Regions from separate parts of the Kocuria sp. ChxB genome, predicted to be linked through region 3. Evidence: predicted binding sites of a transcription regulator. Region 3 holds the regulator's gene; each other region holds the start of a gene.
What was found. Region 3 encodes LexA, which represses DNA repair genes until DNA is damaged. Its sites were predicted from a motif close to TCGAACANNTGTTCGA; they were not measured.
Positions count from the first base shown of each region.

Region 1: ruvA (Holliday junction branch migration protein RuvA) is a predicted target of LexA. The motif match lies at 808-823, and genes of this name have one in related genera.
Region 2: P8S73_RS01835 (DUF6504 family protein) is a predicted target of LexA. The motif match lies at 1,083-1,098, and genes of this name have one in related genera.

Region 1 is NZ_CP121123.1:190,811-193,072, forward strand. It holds gene ruvC (crossover junction endodeoxyribonuclease RuvC) at 1-642, shown strand, start outside; gene ruvA (Holliday junction branch migration protein RuvA) at 937-1,578, shown strand; gene ruvB (Holliday junction branch migration DNA helicase RuvB) at 1,581-2,262, shown strand, end outside.
Region 2 is NZ_CP121123.1:426,176-428,437, reverse strand. It holds gene ybaK (Cys-tRNA(Pro) deacylase) at 459-962, shown strand; gene P8S73_RS01835 (DUF6504 family protein) at 1,122-1,529, shown strand; gene P8S73_RS01830 (DNA polymerase III subunit alpha) at 1,615-2,262, shown strand, end outside.
Region 3 is NZ_CP121123.1:2,593,841-2,596,102, forward strand. It holds gene P8S73_RS11450 (ATP-dependent DNA helicase) at 1-1,027, shown strand, start outside; gene lexA (transcriptional repressor LexA) at 1,049-1,807, opposite strand; gene P8S73_RS11460 (LysM peptidoglycan-binding domain-containing protein) at 2,087-2,262, shown strand, end outside.

The DNA.
Region 1 (2,262 bases), 250 kb from region 3:
GCGGTGGACCCCGGACTCACCCGGTGCGGATTCGCCGTGGTGGACATGTCCGCCCAGCGCACGGGCACGTTCGTGCACGTTCAGGTGAGCGGCTCGCGCGCCCACGAGGCGCTCGAGCACCGCGTGCTGACCATCATGGAGGCCGCGGACGAGCTCATGGAGCGCTTCCGCCCGGACGTGGTGGCGGTGGAGCGCGTGTTCGCGCAGAACAACGCGCCCACGGTCGTGGGCACCGCCCAGGCCACCGGCGTGGTCATCGCGGCGGCGGCCCGGCGCGGCATCCCGGTCGCGTGGCACACCCCCTCCGAGGTCAAGGCAGCGGTCACCGGGGACGGCTCCGCGGACAAGGAGTCCGTGAACCGGATGGTCGTGCGCATCCTGAAACTGGACGCCCCGCCCCGTCCGGCCGACGCCGCGGACGCGCTCGCGCTGGCCGTGTGCCACGGCTGGCGCGGCGGGGTGGCAGGGATGAACGCGGTGGCGGCCACCTCCACCCACTCCGGGTCCCGTCCGTCACGGTCTACCGGCACCACCGGTACCACCGCGCTGACACCGGCCCAGCAGGCGTGGCGCCGGGCGGAGTCGGCCTCGCGTGCTCCGGGGGCCCGCGGCAGCAGCCCCGCACGGGGCAGACGCGGCTGAGAGGGGCGCGCGGCAGACTCCATCGGTCTATCCGCGGTCGAGCGGGACCGCCGCCGGCTGCACCGTTCTCGCCCGCAACGGTGCCCCACGGGTGGCGGTGGTCCACGCCCCGTTGCACCGTCCCCCCGCTACGGCGCCCCCGTTGGTACAGTGGCCCAGAACCGTTCGCACACGTGTTCGAATCCGACGCGGCACTGGCCGCGCCCGAGCGCCGGGGCAGCCGCCCCCGCACCACCCAGCCCCCGGAACCGGTGGGCGCACGAGACCGGCCCCGGCCGGGAGAGGGGAGCAGCCGTGATTGCCTCGGTGACCGGTGAGGTGGCCTTCGTGGGCGCCACCCTGGCCGTGGTGGAGGTCTCGGGCTTCGGCATCGAGGTCCACGCGAGCCCGCACACCCTGTCCGGTCTGCGGGTGGGAGCCACCACGCGGCTGCACACCGCCTACATCGCCCGCAAGGACGAGGCCCCGCTGCTGTTCGGCTTCGCCCAGGCGGACGAGAAGGAGATCTTCTCGGTCATGCTGGGAGTCTCCGGCGTGGGGCCGCGCACCGCGCTCGCCGCCGTCTCCGTGCTCGGGCCCGACGACGCCCGCCGGGCCATCGCGGCCGGCGACGACAAGGCGTTCACGGCCGTGCCGGGCATCGGGCCGAAGTCCGCGCGGCGGATCGTGCTGGAGCTCGCGGACAAGCTCGTGCTCCCCGAACCTCCCGCCCAGCAGGCCGCCCAGCCGCAGATGCCGGTGTGGCGGGACCAGGTGGTCGATGCCCTCACGGGCTTGGGGTGGAATGAGAAGGACGCCGTCCGCGGCATCGAGGACGCCCTGCAGACCCAGCCCGAGCTCGGTGACTCCGGCAACGTGGCCGAGATCCTGCGCGCCGTCCTGTCCTGGCTCGGCACCTCCAAGGGCACCACGCACGCGCCCACCGGGAGGCGCTGAGCATGGCTGTGGAGGAGCGTGGGGCCGCGGGGCGGCAGCGCCTCGTGGGCGCCGAGGGGGACTACGACGACCAGCAGCTGGAGGCGTCGCTGCGGCCGGGCACGCTGGACAACTTCGTGGGGCAGAAGCGCGTGCGCGCGCAGCTCTCGCTGGTGCTCGAGGCGTCCAAGTTGCGCGGGCGCACCGCGGACCACGTGCTGCTCTCCGGGCCGCCGGGTCTGGGCAAGACCACCCTGGCCATGATCATCGCGGAGGAGCTGGAGGTCCCCCTGCGGATCTCCTCGGGCCCCGCCATCCAGCACGCGGGGGACCTCGCGGCCATCCTCTCCTCCCTGACCCACGGGGAGGTGCTCTTCCTGGACGAGATCCACCGGATGTCCCGCCCGGCGGAGGAGATGCTCTACATGGCCATGGAGGACTTCCGCGTGGACATCGTGGTGGGCAAGGGCGCCGGTGCCACCTCCATTCCCCTGGACCTGCCACCGTTCACCCTCGTGGGCGCCACCACGCGTGCCGGCCTGCTGCCCGGGCCCCTGCGGGACCGCTTCGGTTTCACCGGGCACCTGGAGTTCTACTCGGTCCCGGAGCTCGAGCTCGTGCTGCGCCGCTCCGCGGGTCTGCTGGACCTCACCATGACCTCCGAGGCCTTCACGGAAGTGGCTTCGCGCTCGCGCGGCACCCCCC
Region 2 (2,262 bases), 490 kb from region 3:
TCCCGGACCTCCTGAATCCGTGGGGGGGGTGGGTGCCGCCGCGTGACCCGGTGCGGGGGCTGCCGGGCGGGGGAGCAGCGGTGCGGGCGGCGCGCTCCGGACGTCTCGACGGGGAGGCGGACGCGGACCGCGGTGCGGGTGGGGGCGGTGGTGCTGCGAGGGTGGTGCGGGGGGGGGGTGGTGCTGGGTGGTGCCGTGAATCGGATGGAGCTGTGACTGCCGGGCGGTGGTGCTGCGGTGTGGTGGTGCTGCGGTGGAAGGGGACCGCGCGCCGGGAGGTCGTAGGCTCGAGGAACCAGAGCCCTGCACCTCCCGCGGTGCGGGCGTGACACCACAGTACCCAACCGGGCGCGCCGCCGTACGGGAACCGGGATGCGGGCCCGGGCCGGGCCCCTGGAACGGCCCCGCCGGCGGAGGCGCGGTCCGGGAGGGTGCGGACGAGACGGAGAGGACATCTCATGGCGGCCAAGAAGCACTCGGCACCGGCCACCCCGGCCACCCGGGCCCTGGAGGCGGCGGGAATCCCGTTCGAGGCACTGCCCTACGAGCACGACCCCCGGGCGGAGTCCTACGGGGACGAGGCGGCACAGGCCCTGGGACTGCCCCCGGAGAGCGTCTTCAAGACCCTGGTGGTGGCCCTGGACCACGGTGGCTTCGGGGTGTGCGTGGTGCCGGTCTCCGCGCGGGCGGACCTCAAGGCGGTCGCCGCGGCGCTGGGTGCCAAGAAGGCGCACCTCGCAGACCCCGGGGACGTGCAGCGGCTGAGCGGCTACGTGCTCGGCGGGGTGAGCCCACTCGGGCAGCGCACCACGCTGCCCACGGTCGTGGACGAGAGCGCACGTCGTCTGGAGCGCGTGTACGTCTCCGGCGGCCGACGTGGTTTCGATGTGGGGCTGGCGCCGGAGGACCTCGTGCGGGCCACCGGGGCCGTGTTCGCGGCGGTGGGGCAGAACCCGGGGTAGGAGAGTCGGGCGTCCTGGGCGCCGCGCTCGCCGCGCCGGGGATGCTCAGGCCACCCGCACCGTTCCCCGACGGGGCCGGTCGCTTATGCGTGTCGGACGGCCTTGGCACCGTCTCAGGAGTCGAATAAAGTTTCGAATACCTGGGGAAGGTGAGCCATCATGACGGTGCTGGACGCGGTGGAGATCGAGCGCCACGAGGACCCGTGGGAGGCGGTCCCCGTGATCGGCGGAACCCTCGTGGACGCGAGGGCCGAGGGTGCGGGGGAGGCCGTCGTGCCGGATGCCACGGGGGAGTTCTCGGTGCACTGCGACTCCTCCGGGAATCCGTGTGAGCTGTTCTACCGTGGCCGCGGTCAGCGCGTGCTGCAGCCCGTGATCCACTGGTACGAACGCTGCAACTGGTGGGATCTGGCGGATCGCGTCCCGCGCGAGAGCCCCACCAGTGCGGTGGACCGGGAGCGCTGGCGGGTCCAGGCCGTGGAGGCCGGCGCCGCCGTGGCGCGCACCTTCGAACTCACCCGGGACCAGTCCACGGGCCGGTGGGGACTGCTCCGTGTCAGCTGCTGAGACCCCCGTGCAGCACCGGGCGGTGGGAGCCCCGCAAGGGTCTGTGGTGGTTGACAAACATTCGAACAAAGTTTCGAATATGGGCATGTGGTTCCCTCACCTTCACGTGGCCTCGGCCTTCAGCGCGCACTACGGTGTGGCGCGTCCCGAGGAGCTCGCGGAGACGGCGGCCGGGCAGGACGCCCAGATCCTGGCCTGCACGGACCGGGACGGCCTCTACGGTGCGGTCAAGCACGTGCTGGCCTGCCGGGCCCACGGCATCACCCCCGTGCTGGGGGTGGACCTCGCGCTGCTGGGGGCCACGCCGCCACGGTCCTCGGAGGGGCAGGGCGTCCGCGGCCCCGGAACTGCACGCGGAGCGTCCCCCGGAGGGGGTGCGCCCCGGCGGGACACCGCGTCCCGAGGACGGAGCGCATCCCGCCGGGTGGCCCCGTCGTCCGGGACGGGGCCCGGGCGGCGTCGCCCCGTCACGCCCCGGGTGGTCGGACGCGTGGTCGTGCTCGCCACGGGCCACAACGGCGGGGCCGGGTACGCCGCCCTGTGCCGGCTGGTCTCGGCCGCGCACCGCGCCCACGACCGCAGCGCGGCGCACCCCGTGGGGCTCACCCCCGAGCAGATCGCCCGTCACGTGCACCGCGCCGCCCGTGGCGGGGAACCGGGACTCGTGGTGCTCGTGGGGCCGGACTCGGACGTGGGCAGACTGCTGGCCCGTCGGCACTACCGGGCCGCCCGG
Region 3 (2,262 bases):
CGCCGCCCGCACAGGGCTCAGCGACACCAAGGGGGAGTCCAAGGGAGAGGACGCCGGACGGCACGCCGCACGCTCGCGGCTCTCGGAGCTCCTGGACACCTCCGAGCGCATGCTCGGGGCGGACACCGCGCACGACGTCCTGTGGGTTTCGCGTGTGGGTCGGTGGAGCCCCACGGAGGGGTACGTGGGCACCTCGGCGGGAGAGCCTGCCACGCTCAACATTGCGCCCCTGAGCGTGGCGGGGCCCCTGCGCGAGGGCCTCTTCGACGGCCGCACGGTGGTGCTCACCTCCGCGACACTGGCCGTGGGGTCGTCCTTCTCGTCGGTCGCCGGGTCCCTCGGCCTGCAGGGCCCGGGGGCGCCGCCCTGGCGGGGCGTGGACGTGGGAAGCCCCTTCGACTACCGCCGCCAGGGGATCCTCTACGTGGCCAAGCACCTTCCCAAGCCCGGGAGGGGCGTCTCGGAGGAGCAGCTGGGCGAGCTGCTCGAGCTGCTGGAGGCATCCGGAGGCGGAGCGCTCGGGCTGTTCTCCTCACGGCGCGCGGCGGAGGACGCCGCAGAGGCGTTGCGGGAGCGGACCGAGCTGCCCATCCTGTGCCAGGGGGACGCCTCGTTGCCCTCACTCGTCAAGGAGTTCACGGACGATCCCGCGGCCAGTCTGTTCGGCACCATGAGCCTGTGGCAGGGGGTGGACGTCCCGGGACAGTCCTGCCGGCTGGTGGTGATCGACAGGATCCCGTTCCCCCGCCCCGACGATCCGCTGGGCACCGCCCGCACCCGTGCCGCCGAGCGCGCCGGGGGCAACGGCTTCATGACGGTGTCCGCCTCGCACGCGGCTGTTCGGCTCGCCCAGGGCGCGGGACGGCTGATCCGTGCGAGCGGGGACAAGGGTGTGGTGGCGGTTCTGGACTCCCGCCTTGCGACGGCCCGCTACGGGTCCTTCCTCGCCCGGTCGCTGCCCCCGCTGTGGCCCACCACGGACAAGTCCACCGTGCTGGGGGCGCTGCAGCGGCTGGGCCGGCAGTGAGGTGAGGGCCCCGCGCCGCCGCTACAGAGAGCGCAGGACGGAGACGACCTTGCCCATCACGGTGGCGTGGTCGCCGAGTATGGGTTCGTAGCGGGTGTTCTGCGGCAGGAGCCAGGTGTGGCCGTCGCGCTGCCGGAAGGTCTTCACCGTGGCCTCGTCGTCCAGCAGGGCAGCCACGACGTCCCCGTTCTCCGCGGAGTTCTGCTGGCGCACGACCACCCAGTCGCCGTCGCAGATGGCGGCGTCGATCATCGAGTCCCCGGCGACCTTGAGCATGAACAGCCGGCCGTGGCCCACGAACTGCCGTGGCAGCGAGTAGACCTCCTCGACGGACTGCTCGGCGGTGATGGGGCCGCCCGCGGCAATGCGGCCCACCAGGGGCACGGGCACCATGGTGTCGTCCTCGTCCGCGGCGGGCACCGAGCCCAGGGTGGGCGTGAGGGGCGAGACCGTGGCACCGCCGGAGGCTTCACCCTCCTGGGGATCCTCCTTGCCCAGGTGGTGGTCCAGCTCCTGCTGGCTGAGCGGTCGCAGCACCTCCATGGCCCGGGGGCGTCGGGGGTCACGGCGGAGGTATCCCCACTTCTCCAGCTGACCGAGCTGGTGCGTGACGCTCGACAGGGACGCGAGCCCCACGATGTCCCCGATCTCCCGCATGGACGGAGGGTACCCCCGCGTGGCGATCGAGCGCTGCACGGCGCCCAGGATTCTCGCCTGACGGTCCGAGAGTGTTCGAACGGGTCGGCCAGGTGTCTGCTGAGCGGGGGAAGTGGTGCTCACGAGCGGGGTCCTTTCGCCGTGCCGCACAGGGCGTGCCCGGGGGCCGGGCCGCGGACCGCTTATGCGTGTCGGAGACGTGGGGTCGACTGTCACATGTCTGGGGCCAGCTTAACCCGGGTGACCTGCGCATTCAAATATGTGTTCGAAACGGACCTCGACACCGTTCGTACATCCGTGCTAGAACTGTCACCAGACATTCGAAGATGTGTTCTACCCGCTACCGCGGTTCGAACACCGCCGCCCGGTGGGCGGCATCGACCGGAACACCAGGAGGTTGCCATGACCGCTCTCATCATGCCGAGGCCCGTTCGCCGGGCCACCGGAGTACGCGGCCGGTCCAGCATCCGAGCCGGTGTCGCCCGTCAGCTGGACGCCGCCGGTGAGGCAGGGCACGATCTCGGACCGGGGATCATGCGCTTGACCCGCCGCGGCAGACTGCTGCTGATCGGACTGCC